3 regions of the Streptomyces sp. NPDC059679 genome follow, and region 2 is predicted to be linked to each of the others. Evidence: riboswitches for the same ligand, from Rfam matches in the RefSeq annotation. Region 2 holds a riboswitch; each other region holds the start of a gene.
The links. Region 2 has a riboswitch for ZMP and ZTP ahead of ACFV2X_RS03885 (bifunctional 5,10-methylenetetrahydrofolate dehydrogenase/5,10-methenyltetrahydrofolate cyclohydrolase). Riboswitches for the same ligand answer to the same signal wherever they lie in the genome.

Region 1 (11,918 bases), on a different contig from region 2:
AGCGCGCACGTATCCGCAGCGAGAGGGGCATCATCTGGGGTCAGCGGCTCACAAAGGGCACAGCGTCAGGGGCGGGCGTGAACACCGATGCCTCCGGAGACGGTGAGGTTGTCGCCGGTGATGTAGCCGGCGGCGTCCGAAGCGAGGAAGGCCACGGCTTCAGCGATGTCGGCGGGAGCGCCGACGCGGCCAAGCGGGACGTCCCGAGCCCAGGAGTCGATCATTTCCTGGGAGACACCCATCTTGCTGTAGGCAGGGGTGTTGATCATTCCTGGGCTGACGGCGTTGACGCGGATGCGGCGGGGGCGAGTTCGAGCGCGAGGGACCGCATGAGGGGCAACAGTGCGCCTTTGGCGGCTGTCATGGCGGCTCCGACCCCTTCACCGGCGCCCACGGTGAACACGACTGAGGCGCCCTCGTTGAGGAGCGGGAGCGCCTTTTGCAGAGTGAAGAAGGTGCCCTTGACGTTGATGTCGAACAGGGCATCGAAGGCGGCTTCGTCGGTTGACTCGATCGGGCCGGGGCGGGAGATGCCCGCGTTGAGGAAGAGCAGGCCGAGGGAGCCGAATCGCCGGCGTGCCTGCTCCATCGCATGGTCGATGTCCGGCAGGGATCGTGCGTCGACCCGGACGACTGTGACGTCTTCGGGAAGTCCGGCGTTGGCGAGGTTGCTGACGCCGGTGACCATGACGCGGTAGCCGCGGGAGTGGAGCAGCTCAGCGTCACGATCAGCGAACTGCCGGCCGAAGTCGGCGTCTGGGAGGCCCTACGCGCAGGGGTTGCTGCCGTACTGGCCCTGCACGACAGCCGCGAGCAGGCCCTGGAGCGGTTCCGTCTCCTGCACAACACCGCCTCGCTGCACGCTGGTTGGCTCGAAAAGCGGCTGCGGTTCCAGGAGGACCTGCTGCCGCTCATCGAGGCGCGTATGGGCGCTACTGCCGGCAGCGCGGGTGTGAGGGCCCGCGCAGTGATCACGACGGCGTTCGCCTGTCTGGATGCCGCATCGATGACGTGGGTCGACAACGACGGCAAGGGCGACATCATGGACCTGTACGACGAGTGCCTGGCTGCAGTACGTGGCTGACCCGCAGCGACCAGCCGGCCCCGAAACCGTGGTCCGTCCGGCAGTGCCGAATTCGTCGGCCTGACCCACATCACCAGTAACGCTGAGACCGGTCAGCACCACCCCGATAAGCGTTTCCGGTCACCGTACGCGCGCGCCCGTACGCGCTGCTGCGCGATGCGGCAGCAGAGCCGGCGGGTGGCGCTGCGTACCCAAGGGAGGCTCGCCGTACTGCGGCCCGAACATCCCGCAGCCCCGAGCACCCCCATTAGCCGTCAACACCTGTCAGTGGACCACAGCTCTCAAGGGCCCCGGTGTCCGGATCGGGGCGGCCCCGGCGGATGGCTAGTCGGCCCGCGCGGCGTGGATCGCGGTGAAGGCCAGGAGAAGTGCGGCGGTTCGAGGCGCATCCTCCAGAATGGGCGAGTGTCCGGCGCCGGGCAGCAACTCGACTCTCGCGCCCGGAACGGCGTGGTAGTCGGCGGCGGACGAGGATCGCCATCTGCGGTCTTGGTCGCCGAAGATCACCTGCAGTGGCTTGCCGAGGGCCGTCAGCCGATCCGGGAGCGTCTGCTGCTCCAGGTAGGCGCGGGCCGCCCGCGTTGACGCGGCGAACGCGTGGTAGGTCATGCCGCGCAAGTCGTCCACGAGCTCTTGTGGGATCTGGAAGCCCGCGCTGAAACCGGTGCTCGCAACCTGGCGGATTTGCTCGTCGGTCGGCGGCCACTGCGAGGGGGCGATGGCGGCGGGCTCCGGTGCGATGAAGGCGCCCAGGTGGGGTCCGGTGTTGATGAGCGCGAGTGCGGTCACCAGGTCGGCTCGCTGCTCGGCGAGGGCGGTGGCGACATAGCCACCGCTGGAATGACCGATGACTATGGCGTTCCTGACACCGAGCCGGTCCAGCGCCACGCCGACCCGGCGTCCCTGCGCGGGGATCTCGTAGTCGGGGCCGACTGGTTTGGCTGACCGGCCGTGCCCGAGCAGGTCGATCCGGATGACGCGATGAGACACGGTCAGCGCAGGAACCATCAGGTCCCACGAGCGGGTCGAGGAGGCAGACCCGTGGATGAGCAGAAGTGCGGGGGCGTCGTGGGGGCCGTCCTGGCACAGGTAGATGTCGCCGCCGTCCAGGGGCATGATCGACTCCTCAGTGGCCTCGGCGTTGTCGTTCACATGCGGTTGCCCGTCAGGAATGGTCATGAGCCCACCGTCGCCGCCGGTGCGTGCCTACGTCTTGGACAAATGTTCCCTCCCCGGGCCGCGTAACATGTGACGATGCGGTCCGCTGCGGATGAACGTGACGATCCGGCTACGTGGGACGTGGCCCGTCCGGAGTGGCCCAGCCGGGTGGCCGGTGTCAGCATGGCTGGGTTCCGCGTCCCCGGCTTGACCACGGGCGGCCTGCGGGTGGTCCCGCATCCGGCCGTGATGCTGATCCTGGAGTTCGGGGCCACCCCGCCCGTCGTGGACGATGGCGCTGGGCGGCAGCAGCGGGGAAGTCTCGTCGCCGGGCCCGGGTTCGGGTCCGGAGGCGTGGTTCGCGCGTGGGGGGAAAACGTCGAGTGCGTGCAGGTACGCATCTCCCCGGCTGTCGCTCGCGCGGTTTTGGGCACCTCCCCGGCCGACCTGAACGGCGCCGTGGCCGTCGACGATCTGTGGGGCCGAGAGGTGTCACGGATCTGTGAGCGACTGAGAAATATCTCCTCGTGGGAGGATCGCTTCGCGTTGACGGACGCGTGGCTCGCCCGCCGACGTGAGGCGGGGGCGTCCGTGGACCGGGAGGTGGCCCGGGCCTGGGACCGGATCGTCGTCAGTCGTGGCCTCGTCCGGGTCGACCAGTTGGCGGCCGAGGTCGGATGGAGCCGGAAGCGCCTGTGGTCCCGGTTCAACTCGCAGATCGGCCTGCCGCCAAAGCGCGCGGCGAAGCTGGTCCGCTTCGACGATTGCGCCCACCGCCTGGTCGCGGGTGAAGGCGCAGCCCGAGTCGCGGCCGACGGCGGCTACGCCGACCAGTCCCACCTGCATCGGGACGTCATGGCGTTCACCGGAGTGACCCCGGCGACCGTGGCCGACGAGCCATTTCTGACGGTCGACGACATCGCATGGAGCAGCCACGGAACACCCGCCCAGCCTCACGTCTCCGCAGATCCCGGCTCGGTCGCCGACCGAAGGTGAGACGGCCCCCGCTGCGATCATGAACATGGACAGAAACGAAGACGTACATCGACCCGTTTCATGAAGATCATCTCGCTGAGGCCCAGGCATCGAAGAGGTCGACCAGCGGCGGCGCGAAGCGCCACTCGTCATCGGCCCGGATCCGTTGGTCCCCCAACTCCACGACGTCGGGTGCCATCTCACGGAGCGAGCGAGCCGCAGCAGCGGTAATGCCGTTCCCCGTGACATCGAGTCGGCGCAAGTTGCTGAAGGCGGACCAGCGGTCATGGAGACGCAGCGCCCCGGATGCGCCGAGCACGCCAAACGGCAGTCTCAGAGACTCCAATCGTGCGATGAGCGCACTCTCGGCGAGCACGTCCACCAGTGTGTCTTTCAAGTCGCTCACCACGGCCAGCTGACGAAGTTTCACGAATCCGGCGTTGTTCAGCAGCGGGACCAGGTCCCGCGCCGAGCCGCCCCAGCTGTATGCGAAGTGGCCGAGCCAGAGTTCGAGCGACTCAAGCTGTGGAAAGGAGCTTGTACCCAGCGCGGATACCACGGCGGGGTTGAGTGCCTGATCACGCAGCACCAGCCGACGCAGACGTGCCATCTGCGGGAACGGAGACGGAGGCTTCGTGCCGAGGATGTCGTGCGCCATGTCGATGTCGTTGCACTGAACGACCAGCTCATGAAGAGTCGGCACTGCTGCAAGCACCCTCTCCAGCGGCACCGAAAGCCTCCACGAGGAGCCGTCGCGCGACAGATCGTCCGGGATGTAGTCACCGCGACCGAAGTCCGGAAAGGTGCGGGCGCCCAGTCCTAGGTGGTGAATCTCCGGCTGACGGCTGGCGAGTACGTCGACGACCGGGCCAAACGAACCATGGTGAACCCGGCTTGTTGTCACGAGCAGCTTGAGAAGGATTCGCTCGGGGTTCGCGTGCAGCCAGCTCTCGAGCGCCGCCGCGCAGTGGTCCTCGTTGACGTCGTGGCTCGTCGCGATGCCGGGTCGGCTGCACTCCAGAGTGAGATGCAGCTCCGCATACAGACCGCGGTCGTCGGCGTAGAGGACGTGGTTGCACGCGGACGAGTCCATCGGTGCAGCTTACCCGGACAGCCCGACTACGAAAGGGCGGCTCCGCGGCTCCCGGGCACTCCACCACATCATCAGCAGCCCATGCCGCATCGGAGCCATCGCCAAAGCCACCCTCGTCCTCAACAACTCATGGCGATGACTTTCACTGAGAAACCTCACTGAGCGCTTCAGTTGACCGGTTTCGCCAGGTGCCGCGCTCAGCACATGTCCGGGCTCCCCCGCTGGCAACTCGTTGGCATCACATAATCCTGAACGCGTCATTCACGCTCCAGGCAGGATGTCTCCGTGCATCACATCCTGTGCGGGCTCGCCGACAATCCCGCCCTGTCGTCCGAGCTGGTCGACCGGCTGATATCCATCGCGGACGACGACATCGCCACGGGCCTCGCCTGTCGCGCGGACCTCAGCCGTGCGCAGGCGGTCGCGTTGGCCGAGCGCGTCGACGAGAGCGCGGTGCAACTCGCGTACGGGGGTCGGCTGACCGCTGCCGACGTCGATCCCTCCGTCTGGCCGGATGCCGCCCTCGCCCTGCTCGACCAAGGTGTCGGCCGCCCGGAGTGGGCGCGTGTCCTCGCGGCGGATCCGGCCCGTGAGCGTCGGGAGAAGCTGGCAGCCTGCCGCGGCCTCCCGTGCGACGTGGTGGACACGCTCGCGGCGGACCCGGACGTACGTGTCGTCGCCGAGCTTGCGTTGTGGACCACCCCAGACATGGCCGCAAGGCTCGCGGCACATCCGCACGCCGAGGTCCGCCGCGCGGTGGCGAACAACGAGGCGACACCCCCGGCCGCACTGGCAGCGTTGGTGACCGGCGAGGGGCTGCCTGCGGCGCGACGCTGTCTGGTCTGTGACCGCGAGAAGACCCCTTTCGTTCACGATCCGCAGTGTCCACGGCCCGACTGCGATCTGCTGCCGGGCGCCTCCTGCGGCGGCTCCCACGAGTCCACCGTCCACGCCATGCGGGAGGCTGCACTCCGTAACCCTGCCACCCCCGTCGATGTCGTCGTCGGCTTCGTGGACCATCCGTCGATGCAGTTGCGCTGGGCGCTCGCCGCCCGCCAGGACCTGCCCCGGCATGCCTGCGCACGGCTCGCCTCGGACTCCACTCCCGGTGTCCGCGCCGACCTTGCCGAAAATCCCGCGATCGACGATGCCCTCATCCGCGCGCTGGCCGGCGACCGTGACCCCGACGTACGCCGCAGGCTCGCACACCATCCCCGCGTACCGCTCGATGTGCTCACCCACCTGGCTCGAACCACCAGGATCGGCACCACCCTTCTGCCCCGTATTGCCACCTCCTCTCCCACCGAGGTCGAAGAGCTGGCCACGTCACCGGACCCGGCCACCCGAATGCTCGTGGCCCAACGACGCGATTTGCCGCCCGAGATACGCGACCGGCTGGCCGACGACCCCGACGCGAAGGTGGTCAACGCCCTCGCTCCGCACCCGGGCCTCACCGAGGCGCAGTTGCGCACCATGGTCGATCGACACGGTGTCCGTGTCCTGGTCAAGGTGGCGACCAACCCGGACACGCCCCCTGCGCTGCTGGAGGACCTGCTCCGGCACGAACCAGCGGTGCGGAAAGTGTTCCGTGAGGTTGCCCGACATCGCGGGGCGACGGCCTCGGCGCTGCTCGCCTGCCTGGCGGACAAGCGGGCGAGACCCATAGCCGCGGGCCACCCGGCACTCCCGCCACCGGTCATCGCAGAGCTGCTCACCGACACGGACCGGCAGGTAGCGGAAGCAGCGGCAGCCAACCCGTCCCTGCCACTCGCCGTGATGTCGGATCTGGTATGCCAGCAGTGAGCGCACCGCCCGCCGAGTCGACCACCAAGTAGCCCTCGACGGCGATGAGCTGCCGCACCTTGAGGAACATCCGCACTCCTCCCGCCGTCTGCCCGACCCATAATTGCCTTTCGTGCCCTGCCGAGCGGAAGCTAGTGTTCGCGCAGCGAGTGACTCACGAGGAGCGAAGACATGGTCGGCAGTCCGAGCACGCGTTGACGTCTGAGGCCGTGAGCGGCCTGTCATCGCGTGCTGCCCTTAACGCGCGGCATAGCGAGCCTTCCTTTCCCGCTGCCTGAAACGGTCGGTGCATCTGTCGAGCGCCGGTTGGCGGGTCTCGTCTTCGGTCATCCGAGGGGTCCCTGTGCCGTCTTCTTCCTCCGCTGTATCCGATTCCGGTCGACCTGCTCCGTCAAGCCTGTGGCGGGACGGCGACTTCCGCCGGCTCTGGGGTACTGACGGACGCCGGTCGGGCCCTGGCACTGGGCGCCGCCGCCGTGGCCGGCCTCCTCGGTGCGCTCGGCCTGCCGGCGCTGCTCGTGGTTGCCTTCGCCATCGGGGCTCTGTCCGTGTTCTTCGACGTGGCATACCAGGCTTCTTCGGTACGGCTGGTGAGACGCGATCAGTTGGTACGGGCCAACAGCGCGCTCGAGGGCAGTCGGTCCGCGGCGCAGATCGGCGGTCCCGCCGTCGGCGGTGCATTGGTGTCTGTGCTGTCGGCGCCGATCGCTGCCGCCTCCAGCGCAGTGTTTTTCGCGCTGTCGTTCCTGTCGATCCGACGGATCGGTCGCCGCGAATCCATCCCGGAAGGCCCGGAACGTCCACCTCGGGTCTGGCGGCGGATCCATGAGGGCCTCCGCTTTGTCGGCAGTGACATCTCGCTGCGGACTGTGTGCCTCGCATCAGCCGCCTTCCAGGATCGCCTCTGCATTGACGAACTTGGATACATGGAACTCGACCGGCACGGCGCCGAACTCCTCTTCCAGGTGCTGACCGAGCGCGAGGAAAAGACCAGCGTGGCCATCGCCTCCAACGAGTCGTTCGGCGGCTGGACGAAGACGTTCACCGACCCGCGTCTTTGCGCCGCCATCGTCGACCGGCTCACCTTCAACGGCGCCATCATCGAGACCGGCACCGACTCCTACCGCCTCGCCGCCACTCGAGCCCGGGCCGCAGAACCCGCTAAGGCCGGCTGACACATTCGCAGGCCACGCCTCCTCGACGGCTCACCACCCTCACGGGCGGCGAGCCGCCATCAGAAGTCAATGAGCTGCTCGCGAGGCCATCACTGGTGCTGCATTCCGAGCTGGTTCGCGGCGGCTTCCACGGTCTGCGCGAGCAGGACGGCAATGGTCATCGGCCCGACGCCGCCGGGAACCGGAGTGATCAGACGAGCTCGAGTGAGGGCGGTGTCGTAGTCCACGTCGCCGACGTTGCCCGGGTTGTAGCCGGCGTCGATCACAACCGCGCCAGGCTTGATGTCCTCACCGCGGATCAGCCGAGGCCGTCCCACGGCTGCCACCACGACGTCTGCCTCCCGGACGACCGCCGACAGATCAGTCGTGCGGGAGTGACAGTAAGTCACCGTTGTGTCCTTGGCGAGCAGGAGCATCCCGGCCGGTTTGCCGAGAATCGCGCTGCGCCCCACCACCACGGCGTGCTTGCCGGCGAGTTCGACGTCGTACGCTTCCAGCAACCGCATGATCCCGCCCGGAGTGCAGGACACGAAGCCCGGCAGCGCGAAGCTCATCGCGGCGAAGGAATGCATCGTGACCCCGTCGACATCCTTCTCCGGAGCGATGGACTCGAACGCCGCTCGCTCGTCGATGTGCGGGCCGCAGGGGTGCTGGAGCAGGATGCCGTGCACTTCCGGATCGCTGGACAGGTCCGCGAGGGTGTCGATCAGCTCGGCGGTCGTGGTGGCGGCGGGCAGACCGATATGCCGGGACTGGATGCCTGCCTTCGAACACCGCGCTCGTTTCATGCGGACGTACGTGGCCGACGCGGGATCCTCTCCCACCAGCACCGTCGCCAGACAGGGACTGGTCCCCGTGCGTCGTGAGATCTCCGCCGACTTGACAGCGGCCTCGTCGACGATGCGTTTGGCGAGGCTGGTGCCGCCCATGAGCTGGGCCATCTGAGTCGGGGACATCGTTGCCCTCCAGGCGTTGCTGACCACTCGCCCAGGCGCACGGCATCGACGTCTCGTCAGGCCGCTCCCCGGTGGTGCTCCACCTCAGCGCCAGTCGCGGCCCACGCTGAACTGTAGTAGACGCAGCATGCTCACACCGATCAGCGCCCTCGGGTGGCAGCGACTTGCGAAGGCCCATCCCCTCTGCAGTGACGTCACTTCACGTGAACATTCCTGACGCGTCCACACGCGAGATGCCTCCCAAACTCACAGACAAATGCTGCTGCTGGAAGTGACCGAAGCCATACGGTCAACTTCGTCTTCGGGACCTTCAGCCAGCTGGTGAATGTCACGGTCATGGCCGTCCGGCAGACCGTTACTCCGGACGGGATGCAGGGCCGCGCGGCCGCGACGATCAACTTTGTCGGCATGGGGCTGACCCCGCTCGACTCGCTGCTCGGCGGCTTTCTCACGGAAGTGTGGGGGACGCGCACCAGCCGACGGACGCTTCCTGCCCCGCCGGAGACTCCGGACCCGTCTGCGTGACGGCTTCTATCGCCGCGAACAGCCGACATAACTCCGTCAGCGATCGTAGCCATCGCTGTGCGGTTGCCTCGGTCTCCTGGGCCTCGAAGAGGCTCGCGCCGAGTTCATCGCTGGGGCCCGGCCTGAGACGACCGATGAGGTTCGGTGCGTACGTGCGCACGCAGCCCCTGCGGGCCGAACAGGATGAGAAGCTCGACCACGCCGCCATCGGCACTGCCCAGCCAGTGCGGCAAGGAGGTGTCGAACTCGGCTGCCTCACCGGGCGGCAACGTCAGGTCGCGCTCGCCGATCACGAGTCGCAGGTGGCCGTTGAGCACATAGAGCCATTCGAAGCCTTCATGGGTCTGCGGGGTCGGTTCGAGCGGTTCTGGCCGGGCGGGGATGATCATCTTGAAGGCGTGCACCCCGCCCGGTCGCCGGGACAGGGGCACAAAGGTCATCCCGTACCGTCTGATCGGCTTGAGGTGGATCCGGGGGTCGCCGGTGCGCGGGGCACCCACGAGGTCGTCCAGCGGAACGTCGTAGATACGGGCCAGCGGCAGCAGCAGTTCCAGGCTCGGCCGGCGCTGCCCGCTCTCCAGCCGGGACAGGGTGCTCTCCGACACGCCGGTCGTCGCGGCGAGGTCGGCGAGGGTGATGCCGCGGTCACGGCGCAGCGCACGGAGCCGCGGCCCCACCGCGTCGAGCACGTCGTCCGTCTTGGGATCCATGAGGCCCATCTTGCCGTTACCGCAAGTTTTCGTGCCAGGTCGTGGTGTGCCTGGCAAGACTGGGCGCCCACCGACACAAGGAGTCTTGATGAGCACCACCGATGCGGTCGCGTTCTGGGACGGCGTCTATGCGGCCCGGCCCGCAGCCGGCAACCCGCGGCCGAATGTTCGCCTCACCGAGACGGTGACGGGCCTGGCGCCCGGTGACGCATTGGACCTCGGATGTGGCGACGGCGGCGACGCGCTGTGGCTCGCCGGCCAGGGATGGCAGGTCACCGCCGCCGACATCTCGCCGGTGGCGGTCGAGCGGCTCGCCGCCCTCGCCTGCGCACACGGCCTGGGCGCCCGCGTCATCGCCGTACACCACGACTTGCACACGTCTTTCCCGCCCGGCGGATTCGACCTGATCTGCGCCCACTATCTGCACACCCCCTGTGACCTGGACCGGGCAACCGTCCTGCGCTCGGCCGCGCACGCACTGCACCCGGGCGGGCGGCTGCTGGTCGTCGACCACGGCTCGACCGCTCCGTGGTCATGGAATCAGGACCCCGATACCCGGTACCCGAGCCCGCAGGAGGTCGCCGCCGGTATCGGTCTGGCCCCGGAGACGTGGACGGCCGAGCGGGCCGACGCACCGCGCCGGATCGCGACTGGCCCGGGCGGGCGCACCGCCGAGGTCACCGACCATGTTCTCCTCATCCGCCGCACCGCCTGACGCGGTGGTCGGGGCTCCCGACGACGAAGGAAGGTGACCACTGTTGCCCGGCACCACGCGCCACAACCGCCGCAGCGACACCCCGCCGCCCCGGACCGGAAGCAGCGAGATCGAGGTCCTACGCACATTTCTCGACTACCTCCGGACTTCGATCGCTACGAAGGTCGACGGTGCCCCCGAGCCGCAGGTGCGAACAGCCGCAGTGCCGTCGGGTACGAACCTGCTCGGCCTGCTCAACCACCTGACTTTCGTCGAGCGCTCGATGTTTCTCGGGGACGACGTCACCAACTGGCAGGCGACGTTCCAGGCCGCACCGGCGGACAGCGTGGCCGATATCGTGGCCCGCTACCGGGAGGCGGTCGAGCGCGCGAACGACGTTCTCGACGGATGCACCGATCTCGGCGCCCCCGTCCCCCGACCGCGACCGGGGCGCCCCGCTCCCAGCGTCCGCTGGGCACTGACCCACATGATCGAGGAGACCGGCCGTCACGCGGGCCACGCGGACATCCTCCGTGAACTGATCGACGGCTCGACCGGCCGCTGATCCGCCTTCTCCCCCGGCGAACTTCTCCCCCGGCGAAGTGAGGGGGCTCAGCAACTGGGCGAGCGCGGAGCATTACGCGGGCCGAGGGCCGCATCGCTCTTCCCACGCTGCGGCGGCGCTGTTCGCAAGCCAGGACCACTACAACGCCGTGCTGGATCTCGACACCTCGGCCAAGCCGGCAACCCGACCATTGCCACCTGGATCGACTGGGAGATCGGTGCCCGGCAGCGGTTCTGGGACTGGTTCGACGCCGGCATGCCCGACACGGCCCTACTCGGCCTTCGACAAGAAGCACGGTGAGTCACACGAGCAGATGCACCCGGCCACGACGGGCACTCTGGCACCGGTACGGCGCGGCGCGGGGCGTTGATTGCTAGACCTTGAAAGTCTAGTCTTGGCGGGACGCGCCGTTACCGGCACCCGATGGAGGAAGCGTGAGAGCCGCCCACAGCACGGCGCGCCCTGGCCGCCTGGTCTGGATGGACACGGACCTGTGGAAACAGCAGGTGAAGCAGCGAGCCGAGGACGACGGTCTGGCCCGCGCCCGCTCACGGGTCCTTGAGGCGCTCCTGACGGCGTACGCCGAAGGGTCGCTCGACGCGCCCGTTCCGGTCGGCAGCACATTCGGCACGGCGGAGCGGGGCGGATGCCGCGTCTACCTCGATGAGAGCGTGTGCGAGAGGGCCGAGACCAGGTGGAAGAGGCAGGAGCAAGCCCGTCGGGGAGGCGTTCCCGGGTTCGGGCTGCTGTGTGAGGTGCTGCTGAGGGAGTATGCCGAAGGGCGCGTCGAGCTGCGGATCACCGTGGCTCCCGCCGGAAGCACGGGGAACACGGGGAGCACAGGGAGCGTGGCGGCATGAGCGAAGCAGCAGCGGACGGGCACAGGCCCCTGATCCCGCAGCCCAAGACCACAGCGGAGGACCTGCGCGCGGCTCTGGTGCAGATTGCGCCGAACCAGGTGGCCGCGTTCGACGCAGAGCGGACGGCGGCGGTGGAGGCCGCCCGCAGCCAGGTCGACGCGGCCCCCATGCGCCGGTTCCTGCGGCGGTGGGCGCTCGCGGTGGCGATCGAGCGTGTTCCCGCGCGGGCCGCGCGCCTGAGCGAGCTGGAGGCCCGCGCGGGGCAGGTGGCGGATCTGGCCGAGGGGCGTGCCATCGCCGCCGAAGTGGCCGCCATCCAT
Region 2 (11,918 bases):
CGGTGGAGAACACCCCCTTCGGCCGGCTGAAGGCCGTCTCGGACTTCAACTGGGACGCCCCCGCCAGCGGCTATCTGGCGATCGTCGGGGAGAGCGTGAAACTCGCGCCGATGCCGTCGGGCGAGAACGGCACGCCCGGCCAGTACTTCAAGCCGTCGATGTTCTTCGGGGCGTCCGCGAAAACCGGCCACCCCAAGGAGGCCGCCCGGTTCATCGACTTCCTGCTGAACGACCCCGATGCGGGCGCCATCCTCGGCAACTCCCGCGGCATCCCGGCCAACGACTCCATCCGCAAGGTCGTGGCGCCCAAGCTGGAGGGGTTCGACGTGGTGGTCTCGTCGTACCAGAAGCAGTTCGAGGGCAAGCTCAAGGATCCGCCGCCCGCGCCGCCCAAGGGCGACGCATCGCTGCAGACCACCTTCAGCCGCGACTACGACCAGGTGTCGTTCGAGCAGATGTCGCCGCGTGAGGCGGCGGAGGACTTTGTCACCGAGGCGAAGGCGGAGCTGAGGCAATGACCGCGACCGCGACCCGCCCCCAGCCGGCTCCGGCGAGCGCCGGCCGGTCCGGCAAGCGCCCCCCGAAGCGCGAGCGCCAGGGCGCCGCCTGGGTGTTCCTGTCCCCGTGGGTGCTCGGCGCCAGTGTGCTGACGCTGCTGCCCATGGCCGTCTCGCTGTATCTGTCGTTCACCAACTACGACATGTTCAACGACCCCAGCTGGGTCGGCTTCCGCAACTACGTCCAGATGTTCACCGAGGACCCCCGCTACTGGCGGTCGGTGACCTCGACCCTCACCTATGTCGTGATCGCGGTTCCGCTGCAGCTGGCGCTGGCCCTCGCGGTCGCGCTGGCGCTCAAGTCGGTCAAACGCGGCAAGGGCTTCTACCGCTCCGCCTTCTACGCCCCCTCGCTGCTCGGCGCGTCCATGAGCATCGCCCTGGTCTGGCGGGCGGTCTTCAACGACGGCGGCACCGTGGACAACATGCTGTCCTGGTTCGGCCTGGACATCGGCGGCTGGATCAACAAGCCGGGCTGGGCGCTGCTGGCCGTCGCGCTGCTGACCGTGTGGCAGTTCGGCGCCCCCATGGTGATCTTCCTGGCCGGGCTGCAGCAGATACCCGGCGAGCTCTACGAGGCGGCGGCCATGGACGGGGCCGGATGGTGGCGGCAGTTCCGCTCCATCACCCTGCCGATGCTGTCCCCGGTGCTCTTCTTCAACCTGGTGCTGCAGACCATCCAGGCGTTCCAGGTCTTCACCCCGGCCTTCGCGGTCAGCGGCGGCAAGGGCGGGCCCGCGGACTCCACGCTCTTCTACACGCTCTACCTCTACGACCGCGGCTTCACCGCCTCCCATATGGGCTACGCCTCGGCCATGGCCTGGGTGCTGCTGGCGGCCATCGGCATCGTCACCGCGGTGCTGTTCCGCACCTCCCGCTCCTGGGTCTTCTACGCCAACGACGACAACGAGGAGGCCCGATGACCACCGTGGACACCACCCACGCGGTGACGACGGGCGCCACAGCCCGCCGCCGCCCGCGCCCCGCCCGGATCGCCCTGCACGTCGTGCTGATCGGCGTACTGCTGGTGATGCTCTACCCGCTGGCCTGGCTGGTCGCGACCTCCTTCAAACCGGCCGATGAGGTGATCGCCAGCCTCAAGCTGCTCCCCAGCCATCTGGAGTGGAGCAACTACTCCACCGCGCTGGACGGTGTGAACGAGGTCAGCGTCGGCCGGCTGCTGTGGAACTCGCTGCTCATCGCGGGCGGCGCGGTGCTCGGCAACGTCATCAGCTGCTCGCTCGCCGCGTACGCCTTCGCGCGGCTGCGGTTCAAGATGCGCGGCCCGCTGTTCGCCTTCATGATCGCGACGATCATGCTGCCGCACCACGCGGTGCTGATCCCGCAGTACATCGTCTTCAACCAGCTCGGCATGGTGAACACCTACTGGCCGATGATCCTGCCGAAGTTCCTGGCCACCGACGCCTTCTTCGTCTTCCTCATCGTCCAGTTCATGCGCTCGCTGCCGCGCGAGCTGGATGAGGCGGCGCGGATCGACGGCTGCGGGCCGTTCCGCTCCTTCTTCAGCGTCATCCTGCCGCTGACCAGGCCCGCCCTGATCACCACCGCGATCTTCACCTTCATCTGGACCTGGAACGACTTCTTCACCCAGCTCATCTACCTCTTCGAACCGGAGAAGTTCACCCTCACCCTGGCCCTGCGGTCCTTCGTGGACGCCTCCAGCCAGTCGGCCTTCGGCCCGATGTTCGCCATGTCGGTCTTCGCGCTGCTGCCGATCGTGCTGTTCTTCCTCGCCTTCCAGCGCTTCCTGGTGGAGGGCATGGCCAACTCCGGACTGAAGGGCTGAGCCGCCATGCCCCACGCCACCACCCGGGAACCGGGGGAGCTGGTCGGCCCCCGCTTCGCCCTCTTCTCCGACGTACTGCTGCTGGGCCTGGTGACCACCGTCGCCGCTCTGCCGGTGCTCACCGCGCCCGCCGCCATGTCCACCGCCTGCGCCGCCCTCGACCGGCGGGTCCGCCACGACGAGACCATCACCGTCCCGGGCTACGTCCGGGCCCTGCGGGCCCGGCTGCGCACCGGCGATCTGCTGGCCGGGGCGGCCGTCGTGGCGGGCGGCGCGCTGCTGCTGTTCAACGCGCTGCTGGCCGGGGCCGGGCTGCCGGGCGCGGCGGTCTTCCGCCCCGCCCTGCTGGCCGCGGGCGCCCTGCTGGCCGTGGTCCTGTTGCGCGCCTGTGCCCGCCCGGAGTCGGCCACCAGCTGGCGGGAGGCGGCGCGTACGGCGGCGTACGAGACGGTGCGTGCGCCGCGCGGGAGCGCCGTCCTGCTGCTGGCCGTGGCCACCGCCGCCGTCTGCGCCTGGGCCTACCCGCCGCTGGTCGTCCTCGTGCCCGGCCCCCTCGCGCTCGCCGCGCGGGCCGTCGAGCACTCCGCGGCCGGAACGGCCACCTCTGAGCGTCCCCGAACCACCACGGAGCACCACAGATGACCCTGCACCGCCGCCACTTCCTCGCCGGGACCGCCGCCGTCGGCGGGCTGCTCGCCGCCGCGCCCGAGTCCGCCGCGGCAGCACCGGGCCGGGCCACGGATGTCGACAAGGAGTTCCTGGCCGTCCTCACCAAGGCGGCCGACGGCCGGGTGGCCGAGGTCCTGGACGGCCGCGCCGCCGCCATCGCCGAGCTGACCAACCAGGGCAAGGCCCGCTGGGCCGCCCGCAGCCTGCGCCTGCTGGCCTCGGTGCACGTATGGGCCGACGCCGGCCACCACCACGACGCCGCGCTCATCGCGCCGATGACCGAACTGGCCGACGCGCTGGCCGCCGCGCAGTTCGACGACGGCCTCTACGACCAGGGCGCGGTCCACTCCCCGCCGGACACCGGCTTCTCGATCGTCGACCTGGGGCTGACGTACGGGCTGCTGGAGGAGGACGACGACACCTCCACGCGGTCCATCCGGGCCACCCTCAAGAAGATCCTGCTCAAGGCGGGCAAGGGCCTGGCCGACGGCGGGGTGCACACCCCCAACCACCGCTGGAAGATCTGCGCCGCCCTCGCCCGCGTCAACTCCTTCTGGCCGGACGAGAGCTACACCCGGCGTATCGACGCCTGGCTCGCCGAGGGCATCGACCAGTACCCGGCCGGCCAGTACAGCGAGCGCAGCGCCACGTACGCGCCGATCGTCACCAACCCGTCCCTGCTGACGCTCGCGCGGCTGACCGACCGGCCCGAGCTGTACGCGTGCGTACGCCGCAACCTCGAGGCGACACTCCACCTCATCGAGCCGAACGGCGAGGTGGAGACGGTGCATTCGCGCCGCCAGGACCAGAAGACGACGAAGCATGTGTCCGAGTACTGGCTCCAGTACCGCGCCCTGGCGCTCCGGGACAAGGACGGGCGGTTCGCGGCCGTCGCGGAGACCATCCAGCGGCGCGGGGCGGACCAGACCTTCGACGAGACCCCGCTCGGCGACTTCCTCGCCGAGGTGCTCGACCACCCGGAGCTGGCCGCACCGCTGCCCAAGGCCACCGAGGCCGTGGCTGAGTTCACCTTCCACGACAAGGAGTGCGGCCTGGTCAGGATCGGCCGGGGCGCCACCCGTACCTCGATCTTCGGCGGGACCGACTTCCCCGACGTACACGCCATCTCCTCCGGTCTTTCCACCAACCCGACCTTCCTCAAGTGGCGCAAGGGCGGGGCGATCCTGGACTCGCTGCGGCTGTCCCCGCAGTTCTTCTCCACCGGCCACTTCCGGGCCGAGGACCTGGTGCGCACGTCCGACGGCTGGCGGCTGTCGGCGGAGGTCCGGGCCGCGTTCCACCTGCCGCTGCCGCCGCAGCACCGGCGCGCCGACGGGCTGTACCCGCTGACCGACGACGGCCGGTTCTGGTCCGCGATGGACTTCCCGTACCGGCCCAAACAGTGGCGCACCCTGCGTACGGAGGTGCGGCTGAGGGAGTCGGGCGGCGGCTGGGACCTGGACTTCTCGGTCGGCCCCTCCGAGGTCCCGCTCGCCCTGGAGCTGTGCTTCCGTCCCGGCGGCACGCTCGGCGGCGTGGAGCCGGTCGCCGGCCAGGCGGATACGTACCAGCTGGTGAAGGGGTACGGGACGTACACGGTGGGCGATGACGTGATCACCTTCGGGCCGGGCAACGGCAGCGGCCCGCGTCAGCCGGCCACCGTGGACGCGGGGGAGCGCTACAGCTGGATGGCCGGCAGCCTCAATGTCTCCGGTATCCGCGTGCTGATCACGGGGCGCGCGCCGCTCAACTACCGCCTGACACTGCGCTGACGCACCGACCGCCCCGTGTCCGCTCTCCGACCCCTTCTCTCTGTGGACATGGGCGGGCCGGGGCGGCTAGCGTATAGAAAGCGCTTGCTATGACCCTGGCGACGTCTGAAGAGGACCTCGGTGAGGAGAAGAAAACCGTGACACGCAAGACAGTGCGGATCGCCATGAACGGTGTGACGGGGCGCATGGGCTACCGTCAGCACCTCGTCCGCTCCCTCCTCGCCATCCGCGAACAAGGCGGCCTCGACCTCGGCGACGGCACCGTGCTGTGGCCCGAGCCGGTCCTCGTCGGCCGCCGGGACCACGCCCTCAAGGCCCTGGCCGAGCGCCACGGCCTGGACCACTGGTCCACCGACGTCGACGCCGTCCTCGCCGACGACTCGATCGACATCTACTTCGACGCCCAGGTCACCGCCGCCCGCGAAGAGGCCATCAAGAAGGCCATCGCGGCCGGCAAGCACATCTACACCGAGAAGCCCACCGCCACCGGCCTGGCCGGCGCCCTGGAGCTGGCCCGGCTCGCCGACGCGGCCGGCGTCAAGCACGGCGTGGTCCAGGACAAGATCTTCCTCCCCGGCCTGCTCAAGCTGAAGCGCCTCATCGACGGCGGCTTCTTCGGCAAGATCCTCTCGGTGCGCGGCGAGTTCGGCTACTGGGTCTTCGAGGGCGACTGGCAGAGCGCCCAGCGGCCCTCCTGGAACTACCGCGCCGAGGACGGCGGCGGCATCGTCGTCGACATGTTCCCGCACTGGGAGTACGTGCTGCACGAGCTCTTCGGCGCCGTACGGACCGTCCAGGCACATGTCACCACCCACATCCCCACCCGCTGGGACGAGCAGGGCAAGCCGTACGACGCCACCGCCGACGACGCGGCCTATGGCATCTTCCAGCTCGAAGGCGGCGCCGTCGCGCAGATCAACTCCTCCTGGGCGGTCCGCGTCAACCGCGACGAACTGGTCGAGTTCCAGGTCGACGGCACCGAGGGCTCGGCCGTCGCGGGGCTGCGCCGCTGCCGCGCCCAGCACCGCTCCGCCACCCCCAAGCCGGTCTGGAACCCCGACATCCCGCTCACCGAGAGCTTCCGCGACCAGTGGCAGGAGGTCCCGGACAACGAGGAGTTCGACAACGGCTTCAAGGCACAGTGGGAGCTGTTCCTGCGCCACGTCGCCCTCGACGAGCCCTGGCACTGGGACCTGCTGGCCGGCGCGCGCGGCGTGCAACTCGCCGAGCTGGGCCTCAAGTCGTCGGCGGAGGGCCGCCGCCTGGACGTACCGGAGCTGAGCCTGTGACCATCCACCTCCCCGCCGAGGGCGGCGCCACCCGCCCGTACGAACCCCGCACCGAACCCGCGGCCTTCGCCCCCGGCGGTGCGCCGCTCGCCTCCCGTACGGTCTTCTCCGCCGCCCACGTCGTCGCCGACCCGTACGCCGATGTGACCCCCGACAGCCCCGCCGCCGTCGACTGGGACGCCACCCTCGCCTTCCGCCGCCACCTGTGGTCCCACGGTCTCGGCGTCGCCGAGGCCATGGACACCGCCCAGCGCGGCATGGGCCTGGACTGGGCCGGCGCCGCCGAGCTGATCCGCCGCTCGGCCGCCGAGGCCAAGGCGGTCGGCGGCCGCATCGCCTGCGGCGTCGGCACCGACCAGCTGCCGGTCACCGAGCTCGGCTACCCGTACAGCCTCGACGAGGTCAGGGCCGCGTACGAGGAGCAGCTGGAGGTCGTCGAGACGGCGGGCGCCCAGGCCATCCTCATGGCCTCCCGCGCCCTGACCGCCGTGGCCAAGAACCCCGACGACTACCTCGAGGTCTACGGCCATCTGCTGCGCCAGGCCGCCGAACCGGTCGTCCTGCACTGGCTCGGCCCCATGTTCGACCCGGCGCTCGAAGGCTACTGGGGCGCCACCGACCTGGACGCCGCCACCCGCACCTTCCTCGACGTCATCGCCGCCCACCCCGACAAGGTCGACGGCATCAAGGTCTCCCTCCTCGACGCCCAGCGTGAAATCGAGCTGCGCCGCCTCCTCCCGGACGGCGTCCGCTGCTACACGGGCGACGACTTCAACTACCCCGAACTGATCGCGGGCGACGACCACGGCTTCAGCCACGCCCTGCTCGGCATCTTCGACCCGCTGGGGCCGCTGGCCGCCGAGGCGGTGCGCAGGCTTGACACCGGCGATACGGCGGCCTTCCGCGGCCTGCTCGACCCCACGGTCGAGCTGTCCCGCCACCTCTTCCAGGCCCCGACCCGCTTCTACAAGACGGGCGTCGTCTTCCTGGCCTGGCTGGCCGGCCACCAGCCGCACTTCACGATGGTCGGCGGCCAGCAGTCGTCCCGCTCGCTGCCGCACCTGGCGCGGGCGTACGAACTGGCCGACGGCCTCGGCCTGTTCCCGGACCCGGGCCTCGCGGAGTCGAGGATGAAGGCCCTGCTGACGGTGTACGGAGTGACGCAATGACCGGTGTGAGCGGCGACCTGACCCGCCTGAGCCTCAACCAGGAAACGATCAAGCAGTGGTCGCTGCCCGAACTGGCGGAGGGCTGCGTCAAGGCGGGCGTCCCGGGCGTCGGCCTGTGGCGCGCGCCGGTGCAGGAGTACGGCGTGGAGGCGGCCGCGAGGCTGATCCGCGACGCGGGCCTGGCCGTCACCTCCCTGTGCCGGGGCGGCTTCTTCACCGCCATCGACCCGGACGAACGCGCCGCCGCCCTCGCCGACAACCGCGCCGCCATCGACGAGGCCGCCACCCTCGGCACCGACACCCTCATCCTGGTCTCCGGCGGCCTCCCACCCGGCAGCCGCGACCTGTTCGCCGCCCGCGAGCGCATCGCCGACGCCCTCGCCGAACTCGCCCCCTACGCCGCCGACCACGGCGTCCGCCTGGCCATCGAACCGCTGCACCCCATGTACGCCTCCGACCGCTGCGTCGTCTCCACCCTCGCCCAGGCCCTCGACCTGGCCGAGCGCTTCCCGGCGGACCAGGTGGGCGTCGTCGTCGACACGTACCACCTGTGGTGGGACGACACGGTGGCGGACCAAATCGCCCGCGCGGGCGCCGGCGGCCGCCTCGCCTCCTTCCAGCTCGCCGACTGGATCACCCCCCTCCCGGAAGGCGTCCTCCTGGGCCGCGGCCAACTCGGCGACGGCGCCGTCGACTTCCGCTGGTTCCGCGAGCGCGTCGACGCGACGGGCTTCGACGGACCGATCGAGGTGGAGATCTTCAACCCGGCCCTATGGGCGCGGGACGGCGCGGAGGTTCTGGCGGAGGTGGCCGACCGCTACCGGACGCTGGTGCTCCAGCGGCTGCCCGCTTGATCAGATGACCGGCGGTCGGCCCAGCCGGGTCATCCGCCATACGGTGGCCCACCGCATCGGTCGACGCGGTGGGCACGGGGTGCGCAGGCCCTCGGCGAAGCCGCCGAACCACGCCCGCAAACCGGCCGCCGACCTGGTGCGGACCATGGTCAGCGCGGTCCAGGTTCCCAGGTATACGGGGACGAGGAGGGCGGGAAGGTGCCGTTTGGCCAGCCAGACCCGGTTGCGGGCGACCATACGGTAGAAGACCGCGTGCCGGGTCGGCGATGTCCACGGATGCTGGAGCACCAAGTCCGGCTCGTAGAGCACCTTCCAGCCCGCGTCCAGGGCCCGCCAGGACAGGTCGGTCTCCTCGTGGGCGTAGAAGAACGGCTCGGGCCAGCCGCCGATTTCCTCCAGCATCCGCATGGACAGGCCGTGGCCGCCGCCGAGGAACGTGGTCACCCACCCGCCGCGCATCGGATCCGAGCTACGCAGACGGGGGACGTGGCGGCGCTGGGTGCGGCCCCGCTCGTCGGCGATGCGGAAGCTCACGATGCCCAACCGCGGGTCGGACTCGTACAGCTCCACCAGCCGGGTGAAGACGTCCGTGCTGATCAGCAGCCCGTCGTCGTCCAAGTCCACCACCACATCGACATCCCCGAACTCCTTCAGCCGGGCCAGGGCGGCGTTCCGGCCGCCGGCGATGCCCAGGTTCTCCGGCAGTTCGACACCGGTCACCCCGTCGGGGAGAAGCGGCAGCGGCGAGCCGTTGCCGACGACCACCACCCGCGCCGCGGGGGTGTCCTGCTTGGCGACCGAAGCGAGCAGGGCGGTCAGTTCGGCGGGCCGAGTGCCCATGGTCAGGATGGCGACGCCAACGCGCGGGTTACGCACGGGTGAACTCCGTTCGTCGGATCCGGTGCGGGTGATGCTAGCCGCCCCGGGGACCGGCCATCGTCCGCCGCCGAGCGGCGTCCCTCCCTTACGGTGGACGCGGGCCGTGACTGGCGCTGAGGTGGAGCACCACCGGGGAGCGGTCTGACACCGGTTGTCGATGCCGCGCGCCTGGGCGACTCATGTGAGTGCCTCAGGAGTGGCGTATGGACCGGACCCGAACAGCTCGCCTGATGGACGGCACCGGCCTGGCCGGTCGCATCATCGAGGACACCGCGAAGGCCGCCGCGGACATCGCACGGCGCACCGGGACGGCGCCCTGTCTGGCCACCGTCCTGGTCGGGGAAGACTCGGCCTCGGTGACCTATGTCCGGATGAAGCGTGCCAGGTGTCGGAAGGCGGGGATCGAGTCACGGCAGGTGGCCCTGCCTGCGTCGGTGAGCACCGGCGTCCTCGTCGACACCGTCACCGCGCTGTCCCAGGACCCGGGGGTGCACGGGATCCTCCTGCAGCATCCCGTGGGACCTCATATCGACGAGCGCGCCGCCTTCGAGGCGATCGCCCCGGAGAAGGACGTCGACGGCGTCACCATGCACTCCTTCGCGGCCATGGCCTTCGGCCTGCCCGGCTTCGCGTCCTGCACCCCCGGCGGCATCATGCGGCTGCTGGACGAGTACGACGTCGACCTCGTGGGCAAGCACGCGGTCGTCGTGGGGCGCAGCGCCATTCTGGGCAAGCCCGCCGGGATGCTGCTGCTCGGCCGGGACGCCACGGTCACGTACTGCCACTCGCGCACCGCCGATCTGTCGGCGATCGTGCGGGAGGCCGATGTACTGGTGGCCGCGGTCGGCCGTCCGCGGTTCATCGCCGGGGCCGATGTGAAGCCGGGAGCCGTGGTGATCGACGCGGGGTACAACCCCGGCAATGTCGGGGACGTCGACTTCGAGACCGCGCGGGAGCGGGCGAGCCTGATCACGCCCGTCCCGGGCGGGGTCGGCCCCATGACCATCGCCGTGCTGCTGGCGCAGACGGTGGAGGCGGCGGCACGGCAGCTGGCTGTCCGGAGCTGAGCGCGGGTCAGGCCGACAGGGCCGTACGTCGTCCGGCGCGGTGAGCCTCACACGCGGAGTCCTGGCTCGCGGAGCTCGAACCACACCCGCTTCCCCGTCTGGTTGCCGTCCGCGCCTGTCCATGCCACGTCCCAGGCGTAGGAGAGGTGGTCCACGAGTTGTAGGCCGCGTCGAGTCTCATCTTTGATGCTTGCTTGACGGATCTCGGGATGCCCGCAGGGATCGTCGTCTCGTACGCCGACGATCACGCGGTCGTCCTGGATGGTCACATCGATGTGCATGTCCGGCACCTTGGTGTGCTGTACCACATTGGTCACCACGTCCGAGGCGCAGACCTGTGCGGCGTCGACCAGGTCGGGATGTCCCGTGACGAGCAAGAGTGATGCGAGGAGATCGCGGACCACCTTTGGGCTGGTCGGGCAGTTCGGGGTGGTGAGGTGGTAAATCTGGGCTGGGTGGGCGTCGATGCGTGGGGCTCTGTCCAATGCGGCTGTGCTCATTGCGTCTCCCGGCGTGTGCGGAGGGTTGAGCGTTCATTTGCGACGCGACCGTAGGGCGAAGATCTGACGCGGCACAAGCTTGATGCGGATGCTTCACGCCTGTGGGTGACACGAAGTGGATCCGCGCGACGGTGGCGCGCCACACTGCTTCGCACGCAGGCCGATTGATGAGAGGTAGCGATGCCAGCCAGAAGCAACCCCACCGTCCGTCAGGCGCGGTTGGGATCGGAACTGCGGAAGCTTCGCGAGGCGGCCGGGTTGCCCGCCCGCGCGGCGGCGGAGATGATCGGGGGCAACCAGGCAAAGATCAGCCACGTGGAGTCGGGGCGCTGGGGTGTCAGCGCCGAACGAGTCCGACGCCTTGCGGCGTTCTACTCCGCCGCTGACGAGACATTGGTGGACGTGCTGTGTGCGATGGCTGAGGAGCGTGGCAAGGGCTGGTGGGAGGAGTATCGAGGTGTTCTGCCGCCGTCATTCCTCGATCTCGCGGAGCTCGAGCACCATGCCACGTACTTCCACTCCATCCAGGCACTCACGATTCCCGGCATCTTCCAGACCGAGGACTATGCGCGCTCCCTCTTCGAGTCGGTCATCCCGCCGCTCCCTGAGAGCGAGATCGAGGCTCGGGTAGAGCACCGGATCAGGCGGCGTCTGATCTTCGAACGTGCATCTCCGCCGACGTTCGACGGCATCATCCACGAGGCGGCCTTGCGCATGTGCAGTGGCGGCCGGAAGGTGGTGAAGGCTCAGTTGGAATACCTGCTGGAGGTGTCCGAGTGGCCTGCCGTGACGTTGCGCGTGATCCCGTTCGCCTCAGAGAAGTTCATCGGGTCGGCGCAGAATCTCCTGTACGCGGGTGGGGTCGTCCCCAGCCTGGACACCGCGACGGTCGATACCGCCTACGGAAGTGCGTTTCTGGACGCGGAGGCCCAACTCGCCAAGTACCGGGCGATCTACGATGTCCTCGCAGGTGTCTCACTGGGCATCCGTGCATCGCGGGAGACTATTCGCGGCATCGCGCAAGAAATGTGAGAGTCCTGGCATGTCCGTCATACCCATATGGAAGAAGTCCTCGTTCTCGGAAGGGGAGGGGGCCAATTGCATTGAGCTCGCTCAGCACGACGGCCGCATACTCATACGCGAGAGTGACGACCCCCACGTGATTCTCACCGCCGCCCCGGCCCGGCTCGGACCCTTCCTCGCCGCAGTCAAGGCGGGGCGGTTCGACGGCTACGGTCAAGACTGATACTCGCGGCCTATGGCGGCAATACGGGCCCGAGCCGCTTCGCCGAATTCGGCTGCCTCCGACATCGTGGAGAACAACGTGAGGTAGGTGGCGATGTCGCGGGGCTCGG
Region 3 (7,135 bases), on a different contig from region 2:
CTTACGGATCCGTCAGAGGGACGGCGCGGGCGGACGGCAGAGGTTGACCTGGCGAGGGAGCACCGGACCGGGGCCCGACGGGCCGGGGCCGTCGCCGAAGGGGTATTCGCGCTCCAGCCGCCAGACCCCGTCCGCGCCCTGCTGATAGAGCGCGAAGCCCTCGATCGTCCAGGCCGCCTCGAAGTCCTTCAGCTCCGCGTACGCCCGGTCCATGGCCTCCTCGTCGATGCCATGGGCGATCGTGACGTGGGGGTGGTAGGGGAACTGCAGCTCACGGGCACACGGCCCGGAGGCGACCCGCACCCGCTCCTGGAGCGCCGCGCACTCCTCGACGCCCTCGACGATCTTGACGTAGACGACCGGGGACAGCGGGCGGAAGGTGTCGGTGCCCTCCAGCCGCATCGTGAACGGCCGGCCCTCGGCCGCGACCGCCGCCAGATGGCGCTCGACGCCGGGCAGCGCCGAGGAGTCGACCTCGGTGGGCGGCAGCAGCGTGACGTGGGTGGGGATGCCGTGAGCGGCAGGGTCACCGAAGCCCGCGCGCCGCTGCTGCAGATAGCTGCCGTACGGCTCCGGGACCGCGATCGAAACGCCGAGCGTTACGGTCCCCACTGCGTTCTCCCTCCTGGCCCTCCCGGGCGTTGTGGGCCTGATCCGCTGTATCCGGTGTATCCGGTGTCAGTGTGGCGGCTGGGCCGCCTTCGCGGCTAGGTTCACCGGTCCATCGGCGCACGTACCCACGGCCCCCGCGAAGGGGGCGTTGGGACATCGGCCGGTGATCGAGGTGATCGAGTAGTGCCGATCAGTGCGAATAGTGCCGGTCAGTGCTTGGCGGGCAGGAAGCCGACCTTGTCGTAGGCGCGGGCCAGCGTGTCGGACGCGACGGCGCGGGCCTTCTCCGCGCCCCTGGCCAGGATTCCGTCCAACGTCTCGGGGTCCGCGAGGTATTCCTGCGTACGCTCGCGGAAGGGGGTGACCCACTCGACCAGTACGTCGGCGAGCTCGGTCTTGAGCGCACCGTAGCCCTTGCCCTCGTACTTCCGCTCCAGGTCGGCGATCGTGGTGCCGGTGAGGGTGGAGTAGATGGTCAGCAGATTGCTGACGCCGGGCTTCTTCTCCTCGTCGTAGCGGATCTCGGTCTCGGTGTCCGTGACCGCGCTCTTGATCTTCTTCGCCGAGACCTTGGGCTCGTCCAGCAGGCTGATGATGCCCTTGGGCGTGGACGCCGACTTGCTCATCTTGATCGCCGGGTCCTGAAGGTCGTAGATCTTCCCGGTCTCCTTGACGATATGCGGAGCGGGAATGGTGAACGTGTCGCCGAAGCGCCCGTTGAAGCGCTCGGCGATGTCACGGGTCAGCTCGACGTGCTGACGCTGGTCCTCGCCGACCGGGACATGGTTGGCCTGGTAGAGCAGGATGTCGGCGACCTGGAGGATCGGGTAGGTGAAGAGCCCGACAGTGGCCCGGTCCGCGCCCTGCTTGGCCGTCTTGTCCTTGAACTGGGTCATCCGGGACGCCTCGCCGAAACCCGTCAGACAGTTCATCACCCAGGCGAGCTGCGCGTGCTCGGGCACATGGCTCTGGATGAAGAGGGTGCAGCGGTCCGGGTCGAGCCCGGAGGCGAGCAGCTGCGCGGCGGCGAGACGGGTGTTGGCGCGCAGCGCCACCGGATCCTGCGGCACGGTGATCGCATGCAGGTCCACGACCATGTAGAAGGCGTCGTGGGTCTCCTGCAGCGCGACGTACTGCCGGATCGCACCGAGGTAGTTCCCGAGGTGGAACGAGCCTGCGGTGGGCTGGATACCGGAGAGTGCACGGGGACGATCGAGGGCCATGGCACCCATTCTCTCAGGTGTGGAACCGGTCTCGGTCCGCCGGTGTATGAAAGGTGTGAGGACTCGTGAGAGGGCGCGGGAGGGGGGCCTCGCCGTGCGGAAGACGGCAAGGGCGCAGTCGGCTGGGGCCGGGGCCGAGACGGCGTCGGCCGAAGCGGAGACGGTTTCAACCGAAGCGGAGATCATCGCGCGGGTGCGCGCCGGGGACACCGAGGCGTACGCGGAGCTGATGCGCGCACACGCACCGATCGCCCATCGCACCGCCGTGCTGCTCGGGGCGGGCCCCGACGCGGAGGACGTGGTGCAGGACGCCTTCGTCAAGGCGTATCTCGCCCTGGGGGGATTCCGGGACGGCGCGTCGTTCCGCCCATGGCTGCTGCGGATCGTGACCAACGAGACCAGCAACCTGCTCCGCTCGGCGCGCCGCATGCGCACGGCGGTGGGCCGGGAAGCGGCGCTGGTCGGCGGTGCCGGCCGCGGCGGATCCGAGCCGGCCATACCGGAATCCGCGGACCCGGCGGTGGCGGCGCTCGCGGGCGAGCGGCGGGCCCGACTGCTGGCCGCGCTGGACGAGCTGAGCGAGCCACAGCGGCGGGTGGTCACCTACCGCTATCTGCTGGATCTGGACGAGTCGGAGACCGCGCAAGCGCTCGGCTGGCCGCGCGGCACGGTGAAGTCCCGGCTCAGCCGTGCGCTGAGGCGGCTGGAGGGACTGCTGGCGGAGGGGGAGGAAGGAAGGCGGGAAAGTGACGGAGCGGAATATGAAAAGGACCGCGGAGAGGGGCTCGGGGTCGCCCGCGAAGGGCACCGAGGCTGTGGCCCGGACCGGGGACGGGGACGGGCGCCTGCCCGACGAGTTGCGGGCGCTCGGGCGCGCGCTGGAGTCTCCCCCGCTGGGCGGGTCGCCGGTGGACGGAGAGACGCTGATCGAGCGGGTGATGGCGCGGATAGTGGGCGCTTCGGCGGCCGCCCCCGCGACCGCTCCGGACCGGGACGGGCGGGTCCAGGTCCGGGCGGACGAGCAGTGGCGGGACCTGCCCGGCCTGACGGCCGGACAGGGCTCCGCGGACGACCAGCCCGGGCCCAGGCCGGAGGGCTCCCAGCCGGAAGGGTTGAGCCCGGACGAAGTCAGCCCGGACGAGGCCAGCCCGGACGAGGTCAGCTTGGACGAAGTCAGGCCGAACGACGTCAGGCGGTCGGCAGACCGGGGGCGGGGTAGGCGGCCATCAGCTCGGCGACCTCGGCCCTGATCTTGGCGAGCGTTTCCTCGTCGCCGCTCCCGGCGGCACCCACGCCCCGGTCGATCCACTCGGCGACGGTGGCCATGTGCTCGGTGCGCAGACCGCGCGAGGTCAGGGAGGGGGTGCCGATCCGGATGCCGGAGGGGTCGAAGGGCTTGCGCGGGTCAAAGGGGACGGTGTTGTAGTTCACCACGATCCCGGCCTGGTCGAGGGCCTTGGCCGCGACCTTGCCCGGCACGTCCTTGGGCGTGAGGTCCATGAGGATCAGGTGGTTGTCGGTGCCGCCGGAGACCAGGTCGAAGCCTCGGGCGAGCAGGGCTTCCGCAAGGGCTTGGGCATTGGCGACGATGGCGTGGGCGTAGTCGCGGAAGGCGGGCTGGGCGGCCTCGTGCAGGGCGACGGCGATACCCGCGGTGGTCTGGTTGTGCGGGCCGCCCTGCAGCCCGGGGAAGACGGCCTTGTCGATCGCCTTGGCGTGGACCTCGCGCGACATCAGCATCGCGCCGCGCGGCCCGCGCAGCGTCTTGTGGGTGGTGGTGGAGACGACATCGGCATGCGGCACCGGGGAGGGGTGGGCGCCGCCCGCGATCAGCCCGGCGATATGCGCGATATCGGCGACCAGCACCGCGTCCACCTCCCGGGCGATCTCCGCGAAGGCGGCGAAGTCGATGGTGCGGGGCACCGCCGTCCCACCGCAGAAGATCACCTTGGGGCGCTCCTTACGGGCCAGGTCGCGCACCTCGTCGAAGTCGATCAGCCCGGTGTCCTGCCGCACCCCGTACTGGACACCGCGGAACCACTTGCCGGTGGCGGAGACGCCCCAGCCGTGGGTGAGGTGGCCGCCCATGGGCAGCGACATGCCCATCACGGTGTCACCGGGCTCGGCGAAGGCCAGGTAGACGGCGAGGTTGGCGGGCGAGCCGGAGTACGGCTGCACGTTGGCGTGCTCGACCCCGAACACGGCCTTCGCGCGGTCCGCCGCCAGGGTCTCGACCTGGTCGATGACCTGCTGGCCCTCGTAGTAGCGGCGGCCCGGGTAGCCCTCGCTGTACTTGTTCTGGAGCACCGTGCCGGATGCCTCCAGAACGGCGCTGGAGACATAGTTCTCGCTGGGGATCATGCGCAGGGTCTCCGCCTGCAGCCGCTCCTCCGCCCCCACCAGCGCGGCAAGCTCCGGGTCGGCCTCCGCCAGTGCGGGATGAGAGAGGAAGGGGCCGGGGGAAGAGGCGGAGTCGGAATGGGAGAGGGGCTGGCTCATTGGTGTCCTCCGGGCGATCGGTCGGTTGGTCCGGTCGAAGTCCCGGGGTGCCCAGGCGGGCGGCACCTCGTGATGGTCGCAGCCGCACACCGCTTCCTCGTGGTCTCTTCCACGTTCGCCAGTCACGGCGTGCGCTCCCACTCTAATCGGGGTGCGGTTTCGGCCCAGCCGGGCGTCGGCTCATCTTGGCCTTCGGGCCGGACAGGGGCTCGTCATGTCAGCTTCCGAGTAGTTCGACGAGGTGATCGTCGAGGTCGGCGACGAAGTCCTCACGCCGCCAGGGCCGCAGTTCCCTGCGTGCCTGCCGCAGCCGCAGCGCGGGCACACGCCCGCCGGTACTGGCGGCGGAGTCGACGCAGCTGTGCAGAAGATCCGCGGCTTGCTCAGGCGCGTCCAGCCGGATGCAGGCCAGGGCCTGATCGGTGGAGACGATGGCCCGCTGTACCCGCTCACGCGGTGTGCCGAGAGCCGCCACGCTATCGGCGAAGAAGTCGTGAGCGACCGCCGCGTCTCCGACGTACAGCTCACACAGCCCCTCGAAGCCGCGCAGGTGGTCCGGGCTGAAGCTGGCCGGCGCCGGATCGCCCTCGCCGTTGCGGTCGAGGTCGTACCAGGCAAGCGACAGCGCAGTCTGCGCGTGCCGCTCGGACCCCGCTCGGGCGGCGACCTCGGCTTGTAACGCATGCGCTCGGGCCCGCACGCGGACACTGTCGCCCGTACGCGCATCACGCACCGCGGCGTCGACCAACCCGCGGGCCGCTTCGATACCGGGGGCGGAGTACAGCGTGACCAAGGCGTGGCTCATGTGGACGACGGCCCGGCGCCACCGAGCGTCGAGTTGTCCGGCCGTAGCCGTGGCGGCCGCGTACAGCGCGCGGGAGGCTTGGTCGTCCCGGGTCTCGAACGCCAGCCGCCCGCCGAGGGTGTACGCCTGCACCGCGACCGTGCGCAGCTCAGGTAACAGGGGGGCGGGGACAGCTCCGAGCAGGAGCCGCCGACAGGACTCGATCACGGGGGCGAGCAGGAGTTGGAGCCGAGCGAAGGGCAGCGAGCCGACGTGCGCGTTGACGTCACCCACGGCCGTCCGTAACCCGTCGAGCAGGACCTCATCGACGCGCGTCGGATCGGTGAGCGCGGCGGCCATGGACAGTCGGGTTGCGGGCCCGAGTAGAGCGAGCAGACCGGTTCCATCATCAGTGGCCGTACGCATCAACAGCGCGCGCAGATCGCTCAGCCGGGCTTCCGCCTCTCCCAGACGGGCCAGCGCGTCAAGCAGTTCGGCGAAGTCGCTGCCCGGCCCGAGTGCGATATGCCCGTCGGCGCCTCGGGCGTAAAGATGCACGAGCAGAAGCTGATACCGGTCGCTGGGGAGGATGGGGCGCGTAGCGCTCTCCCACCGGGCCACCGATCGCTGCACGCTCGCGGCAGATGAGTCGAGGGGCTGGCCAAGGCGGCGCGCTGTGGCGATGAGTGCCCGTGAGGTTTCGGCCAGAGACCATCCCCGTGCCTTCCGAAGGGACTTGAGGGCAGCAGCACCGAGGAGCATTTCGCGCGTGCTCATGGCCTCATCATGCCGGTGATTCGCGTCACACGGGCACGATCAGATGAGGTTTCCCCTGTTCGGCACCGTAGTTGATGGTTTGCCAGGTACCAGAAGTACCCTGCGGGCCAGCGAGGGGGAACCCGATGACCATGTGGGAGTGGTCGACCATCCAGCGGTTCCGGGCGTGGAATGCGGGCGCATCGAGCCGGTCGGCGCGCAATTCGACGATCTCCGTGATGCGGTTGCGGCTGCGGGTGATGGCTTGCTGCGCCTCGGCGGGCTGCTGCTGAACGGTACCGGGTACGACGATCGTGATCTGTGAGGATGCGTTGCCCGCCAGCCAGAGCAGGGCGAGGGAGTCGATGCCCGTGGCCCCGCCGAGGTAGAAGCTCGCGTTGGGGTCTACGAATGGGCCAAGGTAGTCGGCGAACAGTTCAGCGTAGCTCGCGAGATCGCGATGCGCTGTCGACCGCGTACCGGTGATGGCCACAGCCCGGGTCATGATCCACTCCGTGTCATAGGTTGTCATATCCCGCCGCGGTTCACGGTGCGGTGATATCGATGCATGGACGCATCCCGTTGCCTCGACCTGGCTGAACGCCTGAAAGCCTACGGACCCGAACCGTGGGCACCGCCAAGCGGCCGTGGCACGGAGCTGCAGCCCGCTGGCCGTTCTTGGGACGTCGTGCGCGTTCCCCTCTCCATCGGCATCGGTAAACACACCCTCGACCTGCTGGGCGAGGCGACGGGCGCGGTCATCAAGAACCCCTTCGACAAGGTCTTCTACTGGTTGATCGCGCCCGGCTCAGCCGCCGGATGGGACATGAGCGCGCTACCCAGCATCGAGGTCTGGGGAGCGACCGCCTATATCGAGGTACCCGCCATCGACTCCCGTAGGGGGCCCGGGGTGCGCTGGCGCGTACCGCCCCGGGACGACCGGCATCTCACCGACCCGACGGCTCTCCTCGCCGCGCTGAAGATCGCCACGAGCGCGGCGCTGGGCCCACGTGAAGGGGCCGCCCGGTGACCGAATGCTGCTATCGCTGCGACAAGCCCACCCGCGAGCCGATCACCGTGCTCCGCCCGGCCGCTTCCGGGCCCGGCTGTCTGCGGCATCTGTGCCCGGAGTGCAACCGCCGACGACCGCACCCCGACGCCGACCTCTACACGGTGCTCGTAGCCCTGCAGCACGAGAGGCAGACGAGGTGACCGTCCCCGTCGGCACCCGGCGGATGTCCCCGTACTGCGCGCTGTACAT

Region 1: linked by a shared signal. The riboswitch ahead of ACFV2X_RS47415 (bifunctional 5,10-methylenetetrahydrofolate dehydrogenase/5,10-methenyltetrahydrofolate cyclohydrolase) and the one ahead of ACFV2X_RS03885 (bifunctional 5,10-methylenetetrahydrofolate dehydrogenase/5,10-methenyltetrahydrofolate cyclohydrolase) in region 2 are both predicted to bind ZMP and ZTP.
Region 3: linked by a shared signal. The riboswitch ahead of glyA (serine hydroxymethyltransferase) and the one ahead of ACFV2X_RS03885 (bifunctional 5,10-methylenetetrahydrofolate dehydrogenase/5,10-methenyltetrahydrofolate cyclohydrolase) in region 2 are both predicted to bind ZMP and ZTP.

What each region holds. Positions count from the first base shown of each region.
Region 1 is NZ_JBHWES010000079.1:7,044-18,961, reverse strand. Features, by position in the region: partial or broken gene ACFV2X_RS47460 (IS630 family transposase) at 1-50, shown strand, start outside; partial or broken gene ACFV2X_RS47455 (SDR family oxidoreductase) at 66-688, opposite strand; gene ACFV2X_RS47450 (hypothetical protein) at 707-1,084, shown strand; gene ACFV2X_RS47445 (alpha/beta fold hydrolase) at 1,409-2,263, opposite strand; gene ACFV2X_RS47440 (helix-turn-helix domain-containing protein) at 2,426-3,238, shown strand; gene ACFV2X_RS47435 (hypothetical protein) at 3,306-4,310, opposite strand; gene ACFV2X_RS47430 (hypothetical protein) at 4,596-6,113, shown strand; partial or broken gene ACFV2X_RS47425 (MFS transporter) at 6,545-7,009, shown strand; partial or broken gene ACFV2X_RS47420 (ATP-binding protein) at 7,010-7,288, shown strand; gene ACFV2X_RS47415 (bifunctional 5,10-methylenetetrahydrofolate dehydrogenase/5,10-methenyltetrahydrofolate cyclohydrolase) at 7,378-8,244, opposite strand; ZMP/ZTP riboswitch at 8,267-8,352, opposite strand; partial or broken gene ACFV2X_RS47410 (MFS transporter) at 8,530-8,769, shown strand; gene ACFV2X_RS47405 (helix-turn-helix domain-containing protein) at 8,874-9,479, opposite strand; gene ACFV2X_RS47400 (class I SAM-dependent methyltransferase) at 9,568-10,194, shown strand; gene ACFV2X_RS47395 (DinB family protein) at 10,238-10,738, shown strand; gene ACFV2X_RS47390 (hypothetical protein) at 11,173-11,598, shown strand; gene ACFV2X_RS47385 (hypothetical protein) at 11,595-11,918, shown strand, end outside.
Region 2 is NZ_JBHWES010000002.1:301,789-313,706, reverse strand. Features, by position in the region: gene ACFV2X_RS03930 (ABC transporter substrate-binding protein) at 1-518, shown strand, start outside; gene ACFV2X_RS03925 (carbohydrate ABC transporter permease) at 515-1,480, shown strand; gene ACFV2X_RS03920 (carbohydrate ABC transporter permease) at 1,477-2,364, shown strand; gene ACFV2X_RS03915 (hypothetical protein) at 2,371-3,006, shown strand; gene ACFV2X_RS03910 (hypothetical protein) at 3,003-4,805, shown strand; gene ACFV2X_RS03905 (Gfo/Idh/MocA family protein) at 4,943-6,094, shown strand; gene ACFV2X_RS03900 (dihydrodipicolinate synthase family protein) at 6,091-7,263, shown strand; gene ACFV2X_RS03895 (sugar phosphate isomerase/epimerase family protein) at 7,260-8,117, shown strand; gene ACFV2X_RS03890 (glycosyltransferase family 2 protein) at 8,118-8,993, opposite strand; ZMP/ZTP riboswitch at 9,090-9,177, shown strand; gene ACFV2X_RS03885 (bifunctional 5,10-methylenetetrahydrofolate dehydrogenase/5,10-methenyltetrahydrofolate cyclohydrolase) at 9,200-10,063, shown strand; gene ACFV2X_RS03880 (ATP-binding protein) at 10,111-10,563, opposite strand; gene ACFV2X_RS03875 (helix-turn-helix domain-containing protein) at 10,744-11,595, shown strand; gene ACFV2X_RS03870 (DUF397 domain-containing protein) at 11,606-11,809, shown strand; gene ACFV2X_RS03865 (helix-turn-helix domain-containing protein) at 11,800-11,918, opposite strand, start outside.
Region 3 is NZ_JBHWES010000038.1:103,308-110,442, forward strand. Features, by position in the region: gene ACFV2X_RS33020 (2'-5' RNA ligase family protein) at 13-612, opposite strand; gene trpS (tryptophan--tRNA ligase) at 822-1,835, opposite strand; partial or broken gene ACFV2X_RS33030 (RNA polymerase sigma factor) at 2,017-2,562, shown strand; gene ACFV2X_RS33035 (hypothetical protein) at 2,597-3,085, shown strand; gene glyA (serine hydroxymethyltransferase) at 3,024-4,334, opposite strand; ZMP/ZTP riboswitch at 4,377-4,470, opposite strand; gene ACFV2X_RS33045 (hypothetical protein) at 4,552-5,895, opposite strand; gene ACFV2X_RS33050 (DNA-processing protein DprA) at 5,921-6,379, opposite strand; gene ACFV2X_RS33055 (hypothetical protein) at 6,563-6,904, shown strand; gene ACFV2X_RS33060 (hypothetical protein) at 6,901-7,086, shown strand; gene ACFV2X_RS33065 (hypothetical protein) at 7,083-7,135, shown strand, end outside.